Regions from separate parts of the Streptomyces sp. CY-1 genome, predicted to be linked through region 3. Evidence: riboswitches for the same ligand, from Rfam matches in the RefSeq annotation. Region 3 holds a riboswitch; each other region holds the start of a gene.
The links. Region 3 has a riboswitch for cobalamin ahead of ACK1X7_RS45380 ((2Fe-2S) ferredoxin domain-containing protein). Riboswitches for the same ligand answer to the same signal wherever they lie in the genome.

Region 1 (5,737 bases), 8.5 Mb from region 3:
AGGTCAACCGAACGACCGCGCGGTAGGCCGACACCCTCGGCGTCTCGGTGTCCGCGACGACGGGATCTGCCATCTGATCATGAGGAGCGGATGAGTTCGGTGCCGGACTCGTCACCGCCGTCCCGATGGCCACCACCGTCCTGACCCAGCTCTGCGTCAAAACGGCGCTGCGCGTACTCGGCTGGACCCGCACCCTCGTCCTCGGTGCCCTCCCGCTCGGCCTGCGCGCCCCGCTACAGGCCCCCAGCGACCATCTGTTGCCCATTCTGCTGACCACAGCCCTGCGCGGAGCGGGGCTTCGGCATCGTCACCGTCTGCGGATCCACCGCCGCGACCGCGCTGGCCCCACGCGGCCGCCAGGGAGCGGCCATCGGCCTCTACGGCTTCGCGGTCGCGCTCCCCCAAGTCGCCCTCACCCCGGTGATGGCGGTCGCGGCCCTCACGGTTCTCCTCACCGGTCACGGGCCGGCCACCGGCGGCTCGGCGAACAGCCGTCGGCGTACGGAAGGCCGAAGGCGCCGCTCGCTCACCGACCGCTAGAAGCCGCTCCGTGGAACGAGCCCCTGCTCCTGGACCCGTCGCCGGGTGCGCCACAATGAGGGCACGAGGCGACGGGGACCAGGAAGCCGGTGCGAGTCCGGCGCGGTCCCGCCACTGTGACCGGGGAGCGGTCCTCCAGCACGTCACTGTCCGCGGCCGCGGATGGGAAGGCGGAGGTGAGCGACGATCCGGGAGCCAGGAGACTGACCCGTCGCCGGTCCGACGGCAGGGGCGAGGACACCCCGGAGAGGATCGGCTGTGACGACGCATGCCCGGACGGAGCGGGCGCACCCGACGGAGCCCGGCAGACGAGCGGTGCTTGCCGCGGGAGGCGCCCTGGCGCTGGCCTCCTCCGGACTGCTCACCGGGTGCGGCGCGGACGGGACGGACGGGGGCGGCGGCGACCGGTTCCGCGCCGCGTTCACGGCCGGGGGCTCGCAGGAGACCCTCGATCCCCATGTCGCCCCGAACTTCGTCGACCAGGCCCGCGCCAAGGCCCTGTACGACACGCTCGGCACCTACGCGGACGACATGTCCGTCCGTGAACGGCTCGCGGAGTCCTGGGAGAGCGACGCGTCCGGCACCCGGTGGCGCATACGTCTGCGCGAGGCCGAGTTCCACGACGGGAAGCCGGTCACCGCGAAGGACGTCCTCTACAGCTACCGCCGCGCCGCCGACCCCGGCACCGGGTCCCCCTCGCAGGTGCTGCTCTCGGCGATCGACTTCGGGGCCGGCAGGCCCGACGGCGAACGGTCCGTCGTCTTCACGCTGAAGGCTCCGAACTTCGAGTTCCCCACCGTCTTCGCCGGGCCCGGCACCGAGATCATCCCCGACGGGACGACGGACTTCGGCAAGCCCGTCGGCTCGGGCCCCTTCACCTACGTCTCGTTCACCCCCGGCGGCACCGCCCGCTACCGGCGCTGGGCGGACCACTGGGACGGCGCCCCGCACATCGCCGAGCTGGAGATCGTCCCCGCCAACGAGGAGTCGGCGCGGCTCAACGCCCTGCTGTCCGGACAGGTCCACTACGCCGCCGACATGGCCGGTGCCTCCGTGAACCGGCTGAAGGCGGAGGGCTCGACGCGGCTGCTGACCGTGAAACGGGCCACCGCCCAGCAGTTGCTGCTGCGCATCGGCCGCAAGCCGTTCGACGATCCGCGGCTGGTGCGCGCCGTGCAGCTCGGGCTGGACCGGGAGGCGCTGGTGCGCGTGGCACTCGCCGGGCACGGCGAGCCGGGGAACGACCTGTTCGGCATGGGCCTGCGCGGCTACCCCGACGTCCTGGAGCCCCGCGAGCGGGACGTGGACGAGGCGCGGAAGCTCGTGCAGCAGGCCGGTGCGGACGGGCTGAAGATCACCGTGGAGACCAGCTCGGTCGACGCCGCGTGGGAGCCGGCCGCGGACCTGATGGCACAGCAACTGCGCGAGGTGGGGCTGCGGCTGACCGCCAACACCCGCGCCTCCAGCACCTATTTCAGCGAGATCAAGACCAACGGGGTCGCCGCCTTCAACACCTCCTCCACGCTGCCCGTCTCCGACTTCCTCCAGCAGCGGGTCCGTGGCGGAGCGGCCCGCAACCAGACGCAGTACGCCTCGGAGAGGTTCGACGCGCTGCTGGAGCGCGCCCGCACCACCCGCGACGAGCGGGACCGGCTGGCGCTGCTCGCCCGCGCCCAGAAGCTCGCCCGGGACGGGTCCGGGCTGCTGGTGTGGGCGTTCTCCGATGCCAATGACGCCATCCGCACATCGGTCCGCGGCCTGCGCGCCGCACCGCCGAACTCGCACGACTGGGCGCGGTTCGACCGGGTCCGCATCGGCTGACGTGCGCGCCTACGTTCTGCGGCGCCTGCTGCTGGCCGTCCTCCAGTGCCTGGTGGTACTCGTCGCCGTGTTCGCGGTCGGTTCGCTGCTGCCCGGCGACACGGCCGACGTCCTCCGCGGTGAACTCGGCACGCCCGAGCAGGTGGCGGCGTTGCGCACCCAGTTGGGGCTGGACGAGCCCGCCTGGGCCCGCTTCGGGCACTGGCTCGGCAATCTGCTCACCGGCGACCTCGGGAACTCCCTGACCACCGGGGTGCCGGTGGGCGATGACATCGGCCGCCGCGTCGGGGTGACGCTGCTGCTGGGCGTACCGGCGCTGGTGCTGGTCACCGTGCTGGCGCCGCTGCTGGGCACGGTGTCGGGGCTGCGGGAGGGCAGCCGCCTCGACCGGACGCTGAACACGGCGGCCGTGGTGCTGCACGCCGTCCCGGAGTTCGTGCTCGGGCTGCTGCTGGTCGCCTCGGTGTCGCTGGCCGCCGGGCTGCTTCCGGCCACCGCCGTCGGCATGGACACGGCCGCGCTGCTGGCCCAGCCGTCCGTACTGGTGCTGCCGGTCACCGTGCTGACCGCCCGGCACCTGTGCGATCTGGCCCGGCAGATCCGCGCCGGAGTGGCGGCCGAGCGGCACGGGCCCGTCGCCGAGCATCTGCGGCTGCTGGGGATGCGGGAGCGGACGGTCGTGCTGCGCCATGTGCTGCCAGGTGCCCTGGGTCCCGCCGCGCAGCAGTTCGCCCGCTGTGTGGAGGGGCTGCTGGGCGGTGCCGTGCTGGTGGAGGCGGTGTTCGGCTTCCGCGGGCTGGGCAGCGGTTTCGTCGAGGCGGTGCAGAACCGGGACATGCCCCAGGTGCAGACATACGCGCTGTTGTTCGCCGGGACCGCGATCGTGGTGAACCTTCTCGGCGACCTGGCCGCCCACCGGCTGGCCCCACGCCGGGAGGTGACGGCATGACCCGGCGGAAGGGCGTGACCTCGCGGGAGGGCGTGACCGTACGGGAGAAGGCCGACGCCGCGGGCTCCGGCCGGCCCCGCCGTCCGTGGATCGGTCTGGTGCTGCTCGGTGTGCCGGTGCTGGTGGCCCTGCTGGGGCCGTGGCTGGCCGGGGACGCGCCGTCGGCGCGGGACGCGCTGCCGTCGCAGCCGCCCGGCGCGGGGCATCCGCTCGGTACGGACATCCTGGGCCGCGATGTGCTGTGGCTCGTACTGCACGGCGGCGGCTCGGTCCTGGGCAGCGCCCTGGGCGCGCTGCTGGTCGGCCTGGCCGCGGGGGTGCCGCTGGGGCTGCTGGCCGCGGGACCGCGACGCGGCCTGGACGAGACGGTGATGCGCGGCCTCGACCTGCTGCTCGCCTTCCCCGGACTGCTGGTGCTGATGACCCTGGCGGCGGCGGGACACCGCGACTGGTACTGGCTGGTGACGGTCGCCGGGGTGCTCCAAATCCCGGCGGTGGCGCGCCTGGTGCGCGGAGCCGCGCTCGCACCGGGCACCCGGACGGTCGTCGAGGCACTGCGGATGCAGGGGCGCGGCTGGGCGTACATCCATCTTCGGCACCTGGCCCGGGAGCTGGCCGCTCCGCTGGCCACGGACGCGGGCGGCCGGTTCACCGTGGTGCTGTACCTGCTGGCATCCGCCAACTTCCTCGGCCTGGGGCTGCCCGTGTCCTCGCCGGACTGGGCGGTGCTCATCGAGCGCAACAGCGACACCCTGTTCACCCAGCCGGCGGCGGTGCTGGTGCCCGCCGGTCTGCTGACGGCGCTGTGCGTCGGCGGCAACCTGCTGGTGGACCGCGTGCTCGCGCGGAGAAGGAGCGGCCGGTGAGGAGCGGGCACCGCGCGGAAGAGGAGAGGCCGGTGACCGGTACCGCCCATGTGCCGTTGCTGCACATCCCGGAGATCTCGGCACATGCCGCCGGGGCGGAGCGTCCGCTGCTGGACCGGGTCGGACTGACCGTTCCGGCCGGCGCCGTCACCGCCGTCGTCGGCCCGTCGGGCAGCGGCAAGACGACGCTCGGCCTGGCGGCACTCGGCACCTCCCGCAGCGGCGTGCGGCTGACCGGACACGTCCTGCTGGCGGGCACGGACCTGCTGCTCCTGGCCCCGGCCAGACGCCCCGCGGCCCGGGCCGGCCGGGCCGCGCATCTGCCGCAGCACCCGGAGACCGTCCTCGATCCGATACGCCGGGCCGGCGGTGCGCTGACGGAGCTGGCCGCCCTCGGACATCCGGAGCGGTCCGCCCGCAAGCCCGCCGCGCGCCGGGCGCTCGCCCTGGCCGGTCTGGAGTGGGAGGCCGTACGCCGCCGCTTCCCCCACCAGCTCTCCGGCGGCCAGCAGCAGCGTCTGGCACTCGCCTCCGCCCTGGTGACCGGGGCCCGGCTGCTGGTGCTGGACGAGCCGACGAGCGGTTTGGACCCGGCGCTGGCACAGGCCCTGGGCCGTACGGTGAGGGCGCTCGCGGACGACGGCGCGGGCGTGCTGCTGCTCAGTCACGATCTGCGACTGGTGCGGGAGACGGCCGACCGCGTCATCGTGCTGGAACACGGCCGGGCCGTGGACGACGGCCCGACGGCGGACGTCCTCGGCGCCGGTGGCGCCGCACCCGGCAACAGGCCCACCGCCACCGGATCGACCGCCACAGCGCCCACCGCCACCGAGCCGACCGCCAAGGCGTCGACCGCCGCCGGGCCAACCCCCACCGGACCGACCGCCACCGGGCTTCCGGCCGTCCGCCACCGGGCCACCCGGGAACTGCTCGCCGCGGAAGGCAACACCGCCGCAGGTGGAGCGACGGCCGAGGGGCCGGGCCCGGCCACACCCGGCCCGGCGCCGGAGAGCCGCGCCGGGGTCGCCGCCACCGATATCGCCGTACGCCGCCGGTCCGGCGATCCACTGGCCGGGCCGGTGTCGATGGCGTTCCCGCCCGGCGACACGATCGCGCTGCTCGGTCCCTCCGGCTCGGGCAAGACGACCTTCGCCCGGGCGCTGGCCGGGCTGACCACCCCGTCCAGCGGCGAGATACGGCTCGACGGCCGACCGCTCCCCCGCCGCATCGACCGGCGTACGCCCACCCAGCGCCGCGCCATCCAGTACGTGCACCAGAACAGCGCCGGTTCCTTCGAGGAACACCGTCCCGTACTCGCGCAACTCGCCGACACCGCACGGCTGCTGCGTGGCCTGCGCCGCAAGGAGGCGACGGCGGAGGCGATCGAGGCCGCCGATGCGCTGGGGCTCGACCCGGCGCTGCTGCACCGGACCCCGGACCGGCTCTCCGGCGGCCAGCTCCAGCGCTGCGCACTGGTACGGGCGCTGACCGCACGTCCGGCCCTGCTCGTCTGCGACGAAGTGACCTCGGCGCTGGACACCGTCTCCCGCCGCCAGGTCCT
Region 2 (5,737 bases), 8.8 Mb from region 3:
GATCGACCTGAGCGTGGCGGCGCGGCGGAAGAATCGCGTCACATCCATCCCGCTGCCCGACGCGAGATTGCCGACCAGGGCGATCTGCCCGCCATGGGCGACCGCGTCGATGGACTGGGCGAGCGTTCCGGCGCCGCCGATCTCGACGACACGGTCGGCACCGCCACCGGTGAGGGCCTGTACCCGTGCGCCCCACTCCGGTGTGCTGACGTAGTTGACGACATCGGACGCGCCGAGCGTGCCGAGCCGCCGGGCCTTCTCATCGCTGGATGTCGTGGCGAGCACACGCGCGCCGGCCAGACGGGCGAACTGCAACGCGAAGACCGACACCCCGCCCGAGCCCTGGACCAGGAGCGCATCGCCCGGGCCGACTCCACTCACCGCCGACCACGCGGTGAGCGCGGCACACGGAAGCGTGGCCGCTTCCTCGAAGGACAGATGCTCCGGCACGGCGACCAGGCTCTGCTCGTCGACGGCGAGGTATTCGGTGAGCCACCCATCGCGCTGTGTCCCGTGCAACTCCCCCCACCCGGGGAACCGACCGTACAGCCAGGTCGGATGGAAGGTGCTCACCACGCGATCCCCCACCCGGAACCGCGAAACCCCGTCCCCGACGGCCTCCACGACCCCCGCGCCGTCGGAGAGCGGGATCCGCCCCGGCGGCACCTCGATGGAATACCTGCCGGAGACGATGAGCAGATCGCGCGCGTTGATGGAGCTGGCTTTCACGCGGACGAGCACTTCGCCCGCCGACGGAGTCGGCACCTGACGCGTGGCCGGGGCCACCGGGCCGCCGCCCGCCACCACCTGGAATGTTCGCATTTCCCCTCCTTTGTTCTTGGACCACTCCACGATAGGGCGGCCCGGCTGGACGATATGTATCCTGGCGTCCACGGCTTGGCGCAGATCGTCCAGGAGGGTGGAGATGGATCCCATCGACGACCTTCTCGCCACCATGAAGATCGAGGACGCGCGATATGTGCGGGTGGACGCCCATGCGCCGTGGGGCATCTCGTTCCCTCCCCGGGACCTCGCCCGGCTGGTCCTGATCTCCAGTGGTTCCTGCCGGCTCGTCGCGGACACGCTCGCCGGGCCGCAACGGCTGGAGGCGAACGACTGCTTCCTGGTCCGCGCGGGCGTGAGCTTCACGCTTCAGGACACCGAGGGCAGCGAGGTCGTCGACTGCGACGGACTCATCTCCCAGGCTCCCGGCGGCGCGGCGCGGGTCGGGGGCGACGGTGAGCTGACGCGGATCGTGTCCAGCCGGTTCGCCTTCGACGCCGTGGCGGCCGAACCGCTCTTCGCGCTGCTGCCGCCGTTGTTCCGGCTGAACCTGGACCACACCGCCGGCCACCTCCTGCGCACCACGTTCGATCTCATCGCGAGGGAGAGCGCCGCAGGCGGGCTCGGCGGTGGCTTCATCATGAGCCGGCTGTCCGATGTGCTCTTCGTCCAGGCACTACGGACCTGTTGCGCCGATGTCGGGGGCGGCGCCGTCGGCTGGATCGCCGCACTGCGAGATCCCCGACTCGCCGTCGCCATGCGGGAGTTGCACACGGACCTGGCCCATCCGTGGACGGTCGACGAACTCGCCCGCAAGGCGGGGATGTCACGCTCGGCGTTCGCCGCCTCGTTCAAGGAGAAAACGGGGGATACCCCGCTCGGCTACCTCACCTCATGGCGCATGTACCGGGTGAAGGTGCTGCTCCGGGAGACGCCGTTGAGTGTCCAGGAGATCGCGGTCAGGGTCGGCTATGACACGGGGAGCGCGTTGAGCCGTGCCTTTTCGGCCAGGGAAGGCGTCACGCCCGGGGCCTGGCGGAAGTCGATGGACACGGCGCACCGTGCGCGTCCCCTGTCCGGCGCGACAGCCGCCTGACCACGGGAGAGCCTTCGGCATCCGGCAGCGGGGCCGGAGCGCGACGTGGCGCGCTCCGGCCCCGGCCGGTCGTCCGGATCAGGACGCGGACTGTCCGGGTCAGGACGTGGACTGTCCAGGTCAGGACGCGGGCAGCTCGCCGCGGACCGTACGGGCCGCGGCGACCAGGTTCTCCAGCGAGGCCCGGGTCTCGGGCCAGCCGCGGGTCTTCAGGCCGCAGTCGGGGTTGACCCACAGCCGCTCGGCGGGGATGGCCTTCAGGCCGGTGCGGAGCAGTTCGGCCGCCTCCAGCGCGCTGGGCACGCGCGGGGAGTGGATGTCGTACACACCGGGCCCGGCCTCGCGCGGGTAGCCATGGGCGGCGAGCTCGCGGGCCACCTGCATATGGGAGCGGGCGGCCTCCAGACTGATGACATCGGCGTCGAGGTCGTCGATCGCCTGGACGATGTCGCCGAACTCGGCGTAGCACATATGGGTGTGGATCTGGGTGCCGGGCCGTACGCCACCCGTGGTGAGGCGGAAGGCTTCGGTCGCCCAGGACAGATAGGCGGGCCGGTCCTCGGCGCGCAGCGGAAGGGTCTCGCGCAGGGCGGGTTCGTCCACCTGGATGACCGAGGTCCCGGCCGCCTCCAGGTCGCCCACCTCGTCGCGCAGGGCGAGGGCGACCTGGCGGGCGGTGTCGCCGAGGGGCTGGTCGTCGCGGACGAAGGACCAGGCGAGCATGGTGACCGGGCCGGTGAGCATGCCCTTGACCGGGCGGTCGGTGAGGGACTGGGCGTAGGCCGTCCAGCGCACCGTCATCGGCTCGGGGCGCGAGATGTCACCGGCCAGGATCGGCGGGCGGACGTAGCGGGTGCCGTACGACTGGACCCAGCCGTGCTGTGTGGCGAGATAGCCGGTGAGCTGCTCGGCGAAGTACTGGACCATGTCGTTGCGCTCGGCCTCGCCGTGCACCAGCACATCCAGGCCGGTCTTCTCCTGGAAGGAGATCACCTCCTGGATCTCGGCCTTGATGCGCTCCTCGTACCCGGCCGTGTCGATCCGACCCTCGCGCAGATCGGCACGGGCGCTGCGCAGCTCGCCGGTCTGCGGGAAGGAGCCGATGGTGGTGGTCGGCAGCAGCGGCAGGCGCAGGTGGGTGCGCTGGGCCGTGGCGCGCTCGGCGTACGGCTGGGAGCGGCGCGCGTCGGCCTCGGTGACCGCGCCGGCGCGGTCGCGGACGGCCGGGTCGCGGGTGATGGGGGAGTTGGCGCGGGAGGCGAGCGCGGCCCGGTTCGCGGCCAGTTCGGCGGTGATCGCGTCGGTGCCGCGGGCCAGGCCCTTGGCGAGGGTGACGATCTCCGCGGTCTTCTGCCGGGCGAAGGACAGCCAGCGCAGGATCTGCGGCTCGATGTCCCGCTCGGCCGCCGCGTCGAGCGGCACGTGCAGCAGCGAGCAGGAGGCGGCCACATCGACCCGGCCGGCAAGACCCAGCAGGGTGCCGAGCCTGGCCAGGGACTTCTCCAGGTCGTTGACCCAGATGTTGCGGCCGCCCACGACACCGGCGACCAGTCGCTTGTGGGGCAGCCCGCCGACGGCGGCCAGCGCGTCCAGGTTGGCGGCGGCGGCTTCCGTGAAGTCCAGCGCCAGCCCCTCGACCGGGGCCTTGGCCAGCACGGGCAGGGCCTCGCCGAGCCGGTCGAAGTACGAGGCGACCAGCAGCTTCGAACGGTCGGTGAGGGCGCCGAGATCGCGGTAGGCGCGGGTGGCGGCGTTCAGTTCGGCCGGTGTGCGGTCCTGGACCAGGGCGGGCTCATCGAGCTGCACCCACTCGGCACCGGCCGCCCGCAGATCGGCCAGCACCTCGGCGTACACCGGAAGCAGGCGGTCCAGGAGGGTGAGCGGCTCGAAGTCCGCGGGCGCGCCGGGGGCGGGCTTGGCGAGGAGGAGGTAGGTGACGGGCCCGACCAGGACCGGCCGCGCGGCCAGACCGAGGCCGAGGGCTTCCCTCAGCTCCGCGACCTGCTTGGCGGAGTCGGCCCTGAACACCGTGTCCGGGCCCAGCTCCGGAACCAGGTAGTGGTAGTTGGTGTCGAACCACTTGGTCATCTCCAGCGGCGCGACATCCTGCGTGCCGCGCGCCATCGCGAAGTAGCCGTCGAGCGGATCGGCGGCGACGGCCTCCCGGTGGCGGTCGGGGATCGCGCCGACCATGACGGTGGTGTCCAGCATGTGGTCGTAGTACGAGAAGTCACCCGTGGGAACTTCGTCGATACCCGCCCCGGCAAGCTGCTGCCAGGTGGCGCTGCGCAGTTCGGCGGCGGTGGACTTGAGCGCGTCGGCGGTGACGCGGCCCTTCCAGTAGCCCTCGATCGCCTTCTTCAGTTCCCGGTTCGGGCCCTGGCGGGGGTAGCCGTACACGGTGGCCCGTGCTGCCGCGGCTGCGGACTTCGGTGTCACGGAGATCTCCTTCGCGAGATGAATCCCTGAGATCCCGGCGACGGGAGGAGAGCGCGAAGGGTGACGTACCGGGCTTTCGGCCTCGCGCGGCAAAAGCCTGGCCACTGCCCGGTATGTACGCCGACCCGCCCTCGAGGTCACCGAGATGTCCGCGCACGAGTGGTTCGTACGCGGGCAGATGGCAGGTCTTCGGACTCACGGGCGCGTCCTCTTGGGGGAGGACACCTAATGGCCGTCGCTTCCCAGGTCCGTCTCACCGGACCCAGTGCGTATGACGGCGGTCGTTCCCGCTCACCGCTGCGGGGCAGTCCCGGATTCCCACCGGGTTCCCTCTTACGACGCATCCCGCCTGGCCGACGGGGCGAACCAACTACGCCCGCCAGCCTACGGGGCCGTCCGGCGCTGTGCAGGGGGCGGTCCGGAATTCGGGACGGTGAATTGGAACACGCGATGGCCGAGGATACGGCCGGTGCCGCCCGGGCCGACACCGGCCGCACCCCGCCCATCAGCGAACTCAGGGGATCAGCACGCGCCGGAGTCCGACCCGCCCGCCAGATTGACCGGGACGGTGACGAAGGAGAACTGGTTGCTGGCACAGACCCCGGGGAAGGCCGTGCTGCTGGAGTTGTTGACGGTGACATCGGGCGCGTCGTCCGCGATGGCACCGCCCGCGCCGACGGCGAGGGACGCGGCGGTGAGGGCGAGCGTGGACAGGGCGGTCCGGATACGCATGGGAACTCCTTGCTGAGGATCTGCCGCCGGATATGACCGGCTTCGCATGCATGGTGCCCCTTTGGCGGGGCAATCGCGGCCCACCATCCCCCCAATGGCGGAAGCCGCCCCCCGCAGCCGTCCGGCCGGCTTAAGGCGGACTTCCGGTCATCCGCCGCCGCGCCGTCCGTCGTCCGCCGGTGCGGACGGCGGGATCGTCGGTGGGCGGCTGGGGTCGGGGATGCGGTCGGTGAAGCCGCCGGGGACCGAGCGGCACTGCTGCTCGCGGAAGTGGACCGGTGCGGTGCCCACTCGGCGGGCGAACAGTCTGCTGAAGTAGGCGGGATCGTCGTAGCCGACGCGGCGGGCGATGGCGGCCACCGGGAGTTCGGTGCCGACCAGGAGTTCCTTGGCGCGGCCCAGCCGGATGCCGAGGAGGTAGTCCTTGGGGCTGCACCCCGCGCCGCGGCGTACCGCGGTGCGCAGTTCGGCCGGTGTCATGCCGTGGCGGGCGGCGTGTTCGGTCACCGAGAGCGGCTGGAAGGCGTCCCGGGCCAGGGCCTGGAGCACCGGATGTCCGTCGGCGCCGGTGTCGGCGCGCAGGCGGCGGAGGGCGACGAGGAGTTCATGGACGGCGGCTGCGGTCTCGACCTCCAGGAACGGGTTGCCCTGGCGTGCGGCGCGGGCGATCCGGCCGATGGCCGTACG
Region 3 (5,737 bases):
CCGGACTCGTAGAGCACCGACAGGCCCACTTCCCCCGCGTCCGAACCCGCGTTGGGGCGCTCGGCCCGGTGGAAGGCCCCGGGGGTGAAGTCCATGGAGCCGATCACATTGCGGGTGAAGGGCAGCGTCGCCAGATGCTGTGGGGTGTTGGTCCGCTTCTCCTCGCCGTTCACCCCCTCCATCGACATCACCTGTGGCCAGGTGCGCTGGATGCCCTTGGGGATCGTCGAGCCATGGAAGTTGACCAGCAGATGGTGGTCCGCGGTGGCCTTGAGGATCTCGTCGTACCAGCGCAGCGTCTCCTGGGCCTCGGAGTCCATGAAGTCGATCTTCACGCCCTTGACCCCCCACTTCTCCAGCGTGGGCAGCCACAGCTCGCGCTCCTCGGCGGTGTCGAGGTCGCGGTGGTGGATCCAGACCTGGATGCCCACATGCCGCTCGCGCGCGTAGTCCACGAGCTGCGGCAGCCAGCTATTGCGCGGCCAGTTCGGATCGGTGACATCCCACTGGTCGGGGTCGAAGTACCAGCCCGCGTCCACCACCACATACGGCCAGCCGCGCTGGGCCGCGTAGTCCACGTACCCCTTCTGCATCGACAGGCTCTGCCCGGCCGCCTTGCCGCCCGCGAGCCAGGTCCACAGCGCGGGCCCGGGCCGGATCCAGGAGGTGTCGGCGACCCGCGAGGCGGGGGCCAGGTCGTTGGTGAAGGTGGACTGGGTGACGGTGGCCAGATCGCCCACGACCAGCGCGCGCCAGGGTGTGCTGAGCGGTCCGTCGGACGCGACCCGCTGGTCCCAGAGCCCGATGCGGTAGGTGGGCTGCCCCTGCTGATGGATCAGCCGGGCGGCGGAGTAGCGGCCGCTGAGATCCGACTCGGCGACCAGGGCGTAGCCGCCCGCCGTCTCGAAGAGCGCCTGGGCCATGTACTCACCGGTGGGCGCGGTCGCCGCGGTGTACTCCTTGAACAGGTTCTCGTTGTCCTTGCGGTAGTCGCCCAGCCACGCGGCCGCGTCCGGCGGCAGGGTGAAGGCCGAGGTCTCGCCGAGGACATCGCCGCTGCCGGAGGGCAGCACATAGCGATAGGCGACCCCGTCGTCCGAGACCCGCACCATGAGGTCCAGCCGGGCGCTGCCGCTGCCCCGGAACCGGAAGCGGGTCTCGGTCATCCGCGCCGTGCGCGAGCGCTCCTTGCCGACCGTCGATCGGTAGCGCTCCACGACGGTGCGGTCGTGGCGCCCCAGATAGCGCAGCCCGTGCGACAGATCCGCCCGTTCGGTGACGATGCCCACGGGCGAGGGCTCGACCACCGTCCGTCCGCCCCGGGACACTTGGAGCGTCAGCGCTCCCGAGGCTCCGTCGAGCCGCAGTTGCGCGAGGGGACCGGAGTGGGGTGAGGGGCCGCGCACGGTCCAGGCGGAGTCCTTCGCCTGCGCGGGCCCGGTGATGAAGAGCGTCATGGCCAGGACGCCGCAGAGCAGAAATGCCACAGCGGAGCGTCGGTAAGATCTCGGCATCGTTGCCTCCCGAGGCGGATACGTTACCGAGTCATCCGATAACTGGGGAGGGGTCGGGCGCTATTACGCCCCGTCAAGGGTCATTGGCGCATGAGAGATCGGATCTATGGGCGGGCCGCTTTCCGGGACGAAGCACGGGTAAGGGGTCGGTGGATGGGCCCGCGTACGGTCCGGCCAGGGAGGCGCACACGATGAGCGGCACGGCTCGACCCGGAGACCCGGAGCGGGAGACGGCGAACCGGGAGACAGAGAGCCGGGCGGCGGCGGCCCCGGATCCCGGCCCGGACCCGGCCCCGGCGCCCGCCGAGCCCGAGGGCGGGGAGCCCGCCTGCTGGCTGGATCGGGTCTGCGCCGACTGCGGCGCGATCCAGGACGCCGCGCCCTTCGCCCGCTGTGCGCGCTGCGGAGCCCCCAGGGAGTGAGCACACCGGGCTCCCCGGTCGCCCGCCCCCGGTGCCCAACTCCCTTGCGGGGCGCGCCAGGTACGGTCTGATCATGACCGCCGGAGCGCGGGTGCCGGTCGCCGGAGACCGCGGCCGCCGTACCCCGCCCGGACGACCCACGGCATCACGGACCAACGGGGGGCTTCGCCGTCGTGTTCTCCATCTCCGCCTCGGACCCGCCGTCCCCCTCGGGGACGGCCCACATGGTCGTCTGCGGTGACGACGCGCTCGCCCACCGCCTCGCCGCCGAGCTCCATGACGTCTACCGGACCCGGGTGACGGTCGTCATCCCCGGTGGCGCCCCGCTGGCGGACCCGGCCGGGCAGCAGGCGGCGCGATGGTGGCCGGGCGGCCGTACCTCCGCGCTCTTCGGCCGGTTCAGCGCGGCCGTCGGACGGGTCCCGCTGCCCCGGCAGACCGCGGACGACCCCGCTCCGGACGGGGGAGTGCGGGTCATGGAGGTCCCGGTGCTCGACGAAGAGGTGCTGACCGAGGCGGGTGCGGAGCATGCGACCGCGCTCGCCCTGGTCCATGACGACGACGAGGCGAACATCCACGCCGCACTGCGCGCCCGCCGTCTCAACCCCCGGCTGCGGCTGGTGATCCGGCTCTACAACCGCAAGCTCGGCCAGCATCTGGAGGAACTCCTCGACGAGGCGGCGCGGGTGGCCGATCCCGGCATGGACGCGGCGGAGCTGGACGCCACCACCACCGTACTGTCGGACGCCGACACCGCGGCCCCGGCACTGGCGGCCACCGCCATCGCGGGCACCAGCAAAGTCCTCCAGGCCGACGGGCTGCTGCGCGCGGCCGAGCGCACCCCACCCGGCCCCGACGAGGTCGCCCGCCCGGGGCTGTGCACCCTCGCCCTGCTCTCGTCCACCACCAGCGACCCGGGCGGCAGCGAGGGCTCCGACAGCAGCGGGGACGAAGGGCCCAAACTGCTGCCCGGAGACGAGGAGGTGGCCGCCGCCACCGGACGCGACACGGTGGTGCTCGAGGCCGTCTCCGCCACCGGCGCTCCGCTGCCGCCACGGCGGCTCGGCACCCGCAGACTGCCCCTCGCCTCGCTGTTCTCCCGCCGACTGCGCTGGTCCGTCGCCGGAATGGCGATCGCCGTGCTCGCCCTCACCGTCGCCTCCTGGCAGCTCACCGGAGCCGGTCTGCTCCACGCCGCCTACCTCACGGTGCTGGACGTGCTGGCGATCGACGACCCGGCGCTGGACGAGCCGACCGGACGCAAGGTCCTCCAACTGCTGTCCGGGCTGATCGGACTGCTGATGCTGCCCGTCCTGGTGGCCGCCGCGCTCGAAGCGCTGGGCACCTTCCGTACCGCCTCGGCGCTGCGCCGCCCTCCGCGCGGTCTCTCCGGCCACGTCGTGCTGCTCGGGCTCGGCAAGGTCGGCACCCGGGTGCTGGCCAGACTCCGGGAGATGGACATCCCCGTGGTGTGCGTGGAGGAGGATCCCGCGGCGCGCGGTATCCCGCTGGCCCGCAGGCTGGGGGTGCCGACGGTCATCGGCGATGTCACCCAGGAGGGCGTCCTGGAGGCGGCCAAGATCCAGCGGGCACACTCCCTGCTCGCCCTGACCAGCGTCGACACCACCAACCTGGAGGCGACGCTGTACGCCCGCTCGGTCAAGCCCCGGCTGCGGGTGGCGCTGCGCCTGTACGACGACCGCTTCGCCACCGCCGTCTACCGCACGCTGCGCGCGGCCCATCCGCGGGCCCTCACCCGCAGCCGCAGTGTCTCCAGCCTGGCGGCCCCGGCGTTCGCCGGGGCGATGATGGGGCGTCAGATCCTGGGTGCCATACCGGTCGAGCGCCGGGTGCTGCTCTTCGCCGCCCTGCATGTCGCCGGGCATCCGCAACTGGAGGGGCGCACCGTCGCCGAGGCGTTCGCACCGGGCGCCTGGCGGGTGATCGCACTGGACGCGGCGGAACCCGCCGACCGGCAGCGCGACCTCGCCGCGGCGCCTCCCTACGACGGCGCCGCTCAGGAGCCCGCGCTGGTGTGGGATCTGCACCCCGGCTATGTTCTGCGGCCGCACGACCGGGTGGTGCTGGCGGCCACCCGCCAGGGCCTGGGCGAAATCCTCGCGGGGGTGGCGGCCCACCGCAACTGACGTCCAGCCGCCCGTGGTGCTCCCGGGGGCGGGGGCCACATGGTGCGGCGGTGCCCGGGATGCGATGATGCCGGGCGACAAAGGCGACGGCGGGACGAGGAAGCCGGTGTGAATCCGGCGCGGTGCCGCCACTGTGATCGGCGAGCGGATCCCGAACAGGCCACTGCCCGTATACGCGGGTGGGAAGGCCGGGACGAGCATCGACCCGAGAGCCAGGAGACTCACGCGGTCGCCTCCTCGACGGGGTGTGTCGATGTGCGGCTCCGCCGCGTGGGGGGCGGACTTCCCCGGAGGAGGGTGCTGCGGCATGCCTGTGAGGCCGACCGACCCGGTGCCATGCCGGGTGACCGTATGCCGGGACTGCTGCTGCGGCAGCCCCAAGGTGACCGGAATCGACCATGCGGCGCAGCTCGCACGGCTCGGTGAGGAGGCGCCCGTACGCGTCTCCGAGTGTCTGGACGTCTGCGATCGGGCCAATGTGATCGTGGTGCAGCCATCGGCCGCCGGACGTGCCGCCGGGGGCAGGCCGGTGTGGCTCGGCCTGGTCAACGACCCGGACGCGACAGAGGACGTCGTGGCCTGGGTCGCGGCGGGCGGCCCCGGTGTGGCGCCGCTGCCCGACATCCTCGATCTGTACGCCTTCTCGCCACGGCCGCGCGCCTCGCCCGAGCCGTCGTCCGGCGGGCGCTGACCGGCCGAAGTTCCCTGCGGCTGCCGGGAGTTGCTCATTGGGAGCAGGAGTCTGGCGGCCCCGCACCCGGTGGGCTACCGTCGGTAACACGTTGCCGTCGCGGCAACCCCCTCCGCATCTCCCGCACCCTCCGAACCCCCTTCCGGAAGGCAGCCCATGGAGAACTCCACAGAGAACGCCGCTTCGCTCGCCGGGATCAGCCGCCGCCGCGCCCTGACGGCGGCGGGCGGTGTGCTCGCCGGCGCCGCGCTCGCCCAGGCGGCCGGTCCGGCCTTCGCCGCCTCCGGGGCGTCCTCGGACGCGGACGCCATCGTGGTCGGCGGCGGGCTCGCCGGGCTGGTCGCGACGGCCGAACTGGCGGCCGCGGGACGCAAGGTGCTCCTCCTCGACCAGGAGCCCGAGAGCAACCTCGGCGGCCAGGCGTTCTGGTCCTTCGGCGGCCTGTTCTTCGTCGACTCCGAGGAACAGCGGCTGATGGGCATCAAGGACACCCACGAACTGGCCTGGCAGGACTGGCTCGGCACGGCCGGCTTCGACCGCGGCGTCTTGGACCCCGGCGGCCAGGACTACTGGGCCCGCAAATGGGCCGAGGCATACGTGGACTTCGCGGCCGGGGAGAAGCGGTCCTGGCTGCACGGGCTCGGCGTGCAGTGGTTCCCGATCGTCGGCTGGGCCGAGCGCGGTGGCGGCCTCGCGGACGGGCACGGCAACTCGGTGCCGCGTTTCCATGTCACCTGGGGCACCGGTCCGGCCGTGGTCGAGCCGTTCGAGAAGAAGGTGCGGGCCGCCGCGAAGGACGGGCGGGTGACCTTCAAGTTCCGGCACCGGGTGGACGATCTGGTGGTCACCGGCGGTGCCGTCACCGGGGTCAGCGGCTCGATCCTGGAACCCAGCGACGCCGCCCGCGGCAAGCCCACCTCGCGCACCGTGGTCGGCCACTTCGAGCTCAACGCCCCGGTGGTG
Region 4 (5,737 bases), 880 kb from region 3:
ACGGTGTCCTCGATCATGTCGTTCCACGGGCCGCCGCCACGGCGCCGGCCAACTGCTCCGCTGTCACATCCACGCTGTGCACACTGTCCGCGCTGTCCGCCTCCGGCGTGTCTTCCCTCGCGCCCCGTACGGTGACGCGGTAGTCCCTGTCTCCGGTGGCCAGGGCGTCCACCCAGCGGCCCCCGGGGTGACCGCAGCGCCGTTCACACCCGGAGATGTACACCGGCAGCGGATCGGACCAGGCGGTGCCCGAGGCTCCCGGCGCCGGGTCCGCAAACCCTCGCCGCGTGCCCGAGGTCCGTAGCGCCGGGTCCGCGACCATGCGTGCCGTGTCGGCCCGCACATCCGCCAGGGACTTGGCGCAGCCGGGCCGTCCCGTGCACGCGCCGACCCCGAGCCACGGCGAGTCCGGCGTGGTCACCAGCCCCGCGTCGGACAGTTCGGCCAAGGCACCGCGCGTGTCGTCCGGGGCGAACCCGGGGAGCACCACGCCGCGCCAGGGTGTCATACGCAGCTCAGCGGCCCCGCCCCGGGAGGCGAGCGCGGCGAGCAGCTGCCACTGCGCGGCGCTCACCCGGCCCAGGGGGAGGGCGACGGACAGCGCGTGACGTCCGTCCGGGCCGGGGATCGGTCCGGGGGCGGGTGGTGTGGCGCGGGCGCGGGGAGCTGGTTCATGCTCCACGGGTACGGCCGCCACGCCCGCGTCGGCGAGTCGCGCGGCCAGTCCCTCGGTCGTCACGGCGTGTCGCGCGGGGAGTTCGCGTGCCCGCCACGCCCGGGTGCCGCTCTCACGCGCCTTGGCCAGGAACTCCACCGCGGCCAGCGCCGCCGCACGCGGCGCGTCTTCGCCCCGCACTCGGAGACCGCCACCCACCGCCGACCCGGCCGTACGAGACCCCCGCCGCCCCGCCGCGTCCGGGCGTGCCGCCCCCGTCGACGGCGACGGCACATCCGGACCCGGCGGCGGACCGCCGGCCCGCAGCACCGCTCCGCCGTCCGGCGTTGCGATCAATGTCACATCGGCGCCCAAGGCGGCCACATCGCCCCGCCCATCGTCCAGCGCGAACAGGAACCTGCCCGACAAGCCCGACAATTCCCCGCCCCCCGCCGGTGAGTCGTCGCACAGCACGGCGTCCAGCGACCGCACCCACGCCGCCACATCCGCGTGCCCCCCGCCGTCCAGGCCGGACAGCGGCGACGCCACGATGTTGCGCACCCGGTCATGGCGGTCCGAGGGCAGCAGTCCGGCCGCCCGCAGCCGGGCCGCGAGTTCCGCGCCGCACCCCGTATCCAGGCCGCGCACCTGGAGATTGCCCCGCGAGGTGATGTCCAGCCGCCCGTCGCCCAGCTCCTCTGCCAGCCGTCCCAGCGCCACCGCCTGACGGGCCGTCAGCAGCCCGCCCGGCACCCGGACCCGGGCGAGCGAACCGTCGTCCGCCGGGTGCAGCCGCAGCGCGCCCGGACAGGCGTCATCGCGCCCGCGCACGGGGGTTTCATCCCCGGATGGGGTGGTTGTCGGGGGGAGGGGCATGGCGGCGAGCATACCGACGATCCGGTCCGGCCCACCGCCCCGGCCAGGCCGGAACTCACCATCCCGTGGCAGGTCAGCAACGCTTACTATGCTCAGCGGTGGGTCGGTCCCGGCCCACCGAACGCACAAGACGGCACTCACGGTAGGAAGTCGGTGTAAATCCGGCGCGGTCCCGCCACTGTGAGCGCGGAAGCCGCCGAACGGCAGCGGTCGCGCGAGCCAGGAACTGCCGCCGTCTTAACCCGCCCGGGGCGCGGACCCCGAGGAAGGCATGCCGCCGCATGATTCTGCTGCTGTCGACGTCCGACACCGACCTGCTCAGCGCCCGTGCCGCCACGGGCCCGGTGCCGTACCGCCTCGCCAACCCGGCCCGCCTCGCTCTCGACGATCTCCCCGGCCTCCTCGACGGCGTCGAACTCGTCGTCGTACGGCTCCTCGGCGGCATCCGCGCCTGGCAGGAGGGGCTCGACACGCTGCTCGCGGGCGACCTCCCGGTCGTCGTCCTCACCGGTGAACAGGCGCCCGACGCCCAGCTCATGGAGGCGTCCACGGTCCCGGTCGGCATCGCCGCCGAGGCCCACGCCTACCTCGCCCACGGCGGGCCCGCCAACCTCGACCAGCTCGCCCGGTTCCTCTCCGACACCGTGCTGCTCACCGGCCATGGCTTCGAACCGCCCGCGCCCGCGCCCACCTGGGGGCCGCTGGAGCGCACCGGCCGCGCGGCCGGCTCCGGCGCCGTCACCGGCCCGACCATCGCGGTGCTCTACTACCGCGCCCACCACATGAGCGGCAACACCGCCTTCGTGGAGGCCCTGTGCCGGGCCGTGGAGGACGCCGGTGGCCGCCCGCTGCCGCTGTTCGTCGCCTCGCTGCGGGCTCCCGAACCCGAGTTGATCGAGGCCCTCGGCGCGGCCGACGCCATCGTGACCACCGTCCTCGCGGCTGGTGGCACCCGCCCCGCCGAGGCGTCCGCGGGCGGCGACGACGAGGCATGGGACGCGGGCGCGCTCGCCTCGCTCGACGTGCCCGTGCTCCAGGCGCTGTGCCTGACCTCGTCGCGCGCCGCGTGGGAGGAGAACGACGAGGGGCTCTCCCCGCTGGACGCCGCTACCCAGGTCGCCGTCCCGGAGTTCGACGGGCGGCTCATCACCGTGCCGTTCTCGTTCAAGGAGGTCGACGAGGACGGTCTGCCGGTCTATGCCGCCGATGCCGAGCGCGCCGCGCGTGTCGCCGGAATCGCGGTACGACACGCCCGGCTCCGCCATATCCCCGCCGCCGACAAGCGCCTGGCGCTCGTCCTCTCCGCCTATCCCACCAAGCACTCCCGGATCGGCAACGCCGTCGGCCTCGACACCCCCGCAAGCGCCGTCGCCCTGCTGCGCCGGCTGCGCGCCGATGGCTATGACCTCGGCCCCGAGGACGGGCCAAACGCGCTCCCGGGCCTGGTCTCCGGCGACGGCGACGACCTGATCCGCGCCCTCATCGAGGCGGGCGGCCATGACCAGGAGTGGCTCACCGAGGAGCAGCTCGCCCGCAACCCCGTCCGCGTCCCGGCCGCCGACTACCGCCGCTGGTACGCCACGCTCCCGCAGGCGCTGCGGGAGGCGGTCGAGGAGCACTGGGGCCCGCCGCCCGGCCAGATGTTCGTCGACACCAGCCGCGACCCGGAGGGCGAGATCGTGCTGGCCGCGCTGCGCCGCGGCAACCTCCTGGTGGTCATCCAGCCCCCGCGCGGCTTCGGCGAGAACCCCATCGCCATCTACCACGACCCCGATCTGCCGCCCTCGCACCACTACCTGGCCGCCTACCGCTGGATGGCCACCCCCCGAGCCGACGGCGGATTCGGCGCCGACGCCATGGTCCACCTGGGCAAACACGGCAACCTGGAGTGGCTGCCGGGCAAGAACGCCGGACTCTCCGCCGCCTGCGGCCCCGACGCCGCGCTCGGCGATCTGCCGCTCATCTACCCCTTCCTGGTCAACGACCCGGGCGAGGGCACCCAGGCCAAGCGCCGTGTCCACGCCACCCTCGTCGACCACCTCGTCCCGCCGATGGCCCGCGCCGACTCCTACGGCGACATCGCGCGGCTGGAGCAGTTGCTCGACGAGTACGCCGCCATCTCCGCGATGGACCCGGCCAAGCTCCCCGCCATCCGCGCCCAGATCTGGACCCTCATCCAGGCCGCCCGGCTCGACCACGACCTGGGCCTGGAGGACCGGCCGGACGACGACGGCTTCGACGACTTCCTGCTGCATGTCGACGGCTGGCTGTGCGAGGTCAAGGACGCCCAGATACGCGACGGACTGCATGTCCTGGGCACCGCCCCGGCCGGGCCCGCGCGCGTCAACCTGGTGCTGGCCATCCTCCGCGCCCGCCAGATCTGGGGCGGTACGTCCGCACTCCCCGGGCTGCGCGAGGCGCTCGGCCTCGACGAGTCGGCCGCCACCCGCACCGGCGCCGACGAGGCCGAGGAGCGGGCCCGTGGGCTGGTCCAGGCGATGGAGGACGCCGAATGGGCCCCGGAGGCCGTCGAGAAGGCCGTCCTCACCCTGCCCGAGGAGCAGCGCCCCGCCGTCTCCGCGATTCTCGACTTCGCCGCCCGCGAGGTCGTCCCCCGGCTGGCCGCCACGACCGACGAGATCGACCACGCCGTGCACGCCCTCGCCGGCGGGTTCGTCCCCGCGGGGCCGTCCGGTTCGCCGCTGCGCGGCCTGGTCAACGTCCTGCCGACCGGCCGCAACTTCTACTCCGTCGACCCCAAGGCCGTGCCGAGCAGGCTGGCCTGGGAGACCGGCCAGGCGCTCGCCGATTCGCTGCTGGAGCGCTACCGCGCCGACAACGACGGCCAGTGGCCGAAGTCCGTCGGCCTCTCGCTGTGGGGCACGAGCGCGATGCGCACCTCCGGCGACGATGTGGCCGAGGCGCTGGCGCTGCTGGGTATCCGCCCGGTGTGGGACGACGCCTCGCGCCGGGTGACGGGCCTGGAAGCCGTGCCGCTCGACCAGTTGGGCCGACCGCGCGTCGATGTCACCCTGCGCATCAGCGGTTTCTTCCGGGACGCCTTCCCCCATGTGGTCGGGCTGCTGGACGACGCCGTACGGCTCGCCGCCGCCCTGGAGGAGAGCGACGAGGACAACTACATACGGGCGCACACCCGCGCCGACCTCGCCGCCCACGGTGACGAGCGCCGCGCCACCACCCGGATCTTCGGCTCCCGCCCCGGCACCTACGGCGCCGGGCTGCTCCAGCTCATCGACAGCCGCGACTGGCGCACCGACGCCGATCTCGCCGAGGTGTACACGGTCTGGGGCGGCTACGCCTACGGCCGCGGTCTCGAGGGGCGGCCGGCGCGGGCCGAGATGGAGAGCGCCTACCGCCGGATCGCGGTCGCGGCCAAGAACACCGACACCCGCGAACACGACATCGCCGACTCCGACGACTACTTCCAGTACCACGGCGGCATGGTGGCCACCGTGCGCGCTCTGAAGGGCACCGCCCCCGCCGCGTACATCGGCGACTCCACCCGCCCCGAGACGGTCCGCACCCGCACCCTCCACGAGGAGACCTCACGGGTCTTCCGCGCCCGGGTGGTCAACCCGCGCTGGATCGAGGCGATGCGCCGCCACGGCTACAAGGGCGCCTTCGAACTCGCCGCGACGGTCGACTACCTCTTCGGCTACGACGCGACCACGGGCGTGGTCGCCGACTGGATGTACGACAAGCTCGCCCAGACCTATCTGCTCGACCCGGAGAACCGCGCCTTCCTGGAGCAGGCCAACCCCTGGGCGCTGCACGGCATGGCCGAGCGACTGCTGGAGGCCGAGAGCCGCGGGCTGTGGGACGAGCCCGACCCGGAGGTGCTGGAGCGGGTGAAGGAGCTGTATCTGGAGACGGAGGGCGGCCTGGAGGGCGGGGACGAGTAGACGCGTCCACGTCCGCGGGGACGCGTAGGTACGTCCACGTCCGCGGGGAGGCGTAGGCGCGTCCCCGCAACGGGCGGTGGCTCAGTCGGCGGACGGTCGTGCCGCCGGGCGGGCCGCCGCCCGGATCCGGTCCGGCCAGGGGGGACAGTTGACCAGTTCGGTCCACTCGCGGTCGTAGCGCCCGGGTACCGCGCGCCCCGCGGACGCCCAGCGCTCGACCAGATCCGCGTAGATCGGCACGGATGTGGAGGTGTGAACGGTCTGATGAACCGTTCCGTCGCCT

Region 1: it holds a riboswitch for cobalamin, as region 3 does, so the genes downstream of both, ACK1X7_RS09430 (ABC transporter substrate-binding protein) here and ACK1X7_RS45380 ((2Fe-2S) ferredoxin domain-containing protein) in region 3, are expected to answer to the same signal.
Region 2: it holds a riboswitch for cobalamin, as region 3 does, so the genes downstream of both, metE (5-methyltetrahydropteroyltriglutamate--homocysteine S-methyltransferase) here and ACK1X7_RS45380 ((2Fe-2S) ferredoxin domain-containing protein) in region 3, are expected to answer to the same signal.
Region 4: it holds a riboswitch for cobalamin, as region 3 does, so the genes downstream of both, cobN (cobaltochelatase subunit CobN) here and ACK1X7_RS45380 ((2Fe-2S) ferredoxin domain-containing protein) in region 3, are expected to answer to the same signal.

Annotation. Positions count from the first base shown of each region.
Region 1 is NZ_CP178393.1:2,249,460-2,255,196, forward strand. It holds cobalamin riboswitch at 567-766, shown strand; gene ACK1X7_RS09430 (ABC transporter substrate-binding protein) at 799-2,361, shown strand; gene ACK1X7_RS09435 (ABC transporter permease) at 2,363-3,310, shown strand; gene ACK1X7_RS09440 (ABC transporter permease) at 3,307-4,176, shown strand; gene ACK1X7_RS09445 (ABC transporter ATP-binding protein) at 4,209-5,737, shown strand, end outside.
Region 2 is NZ_CP178393.1:1,932,508-1,938,244, reverse strand. It holds gene ACK1X7_RS07980 (zinc-dependent alcohol dehydrogenase family protein) at 1-822, opposite strand, end outside; gene ACK1X7_RS07975 (AraC family transcriptional regulator) at 926-1,879, shown strand; gene metE (5-methyltetrahydropteroyltriglutamate--homocysteine S-methyltransferase) at 2,000-4,318, opposite strand; cobalamin riboswitch at 4,482-4,691, opposite strand; gene ACK1X7_RS07965 (hypothetical protein) at 4,841-5,050, opposite strand; gene ACK1X7_RS07960 (helix-turn-helix domain-containing protein) at 5,198-5,737, opposite strand, start outside.
Region 3 is NZ_CP178393.1:10,761,399-10,767,135, forward strand. It holds gene ACK1X7_RS45365 (glycoside hydrolase family 97 protein) at 1-1,514, opposite strand, end outside; gene ACK1X7_RS45370 (hypothetical protein) at 1,706-1,936, shown strand; gene ACK1X7_RS45375 (NAD-binding protein) at 2,161-4,083, shown strand; cobalamin riboswitch at 4,180-4,306, shown strand; gene ACK1X7_RS45380 ((2Fe-2S) ferredoxin domain-containing protein) at 4,391-4,774, shown strand; gene ACK1X7_RS45385 (FAD-binding dehydrogenase) at 4,931-5,737, shown strand, end outside.
Region 4 is NZ_CP178393.1:9,878,688-9,884,424, forward strand. It holds gene ACK1X7_RS42610 (precorrin-8X methylmutase) at 1-2, opposite strand, end outside; gene ACK1X7_RS42615 (nitrite reductase) at 14-1,543, opposite strand; cobalamin riboswitch at 1,615-1,779, shown strand; gene cobN (cobaltochelatase subunit CobN) at 1,813-5,454, shown strand; gene ACK1X7_RS42625 (hypothetical protein) at 5,536-5,737, opposite strand, start outside.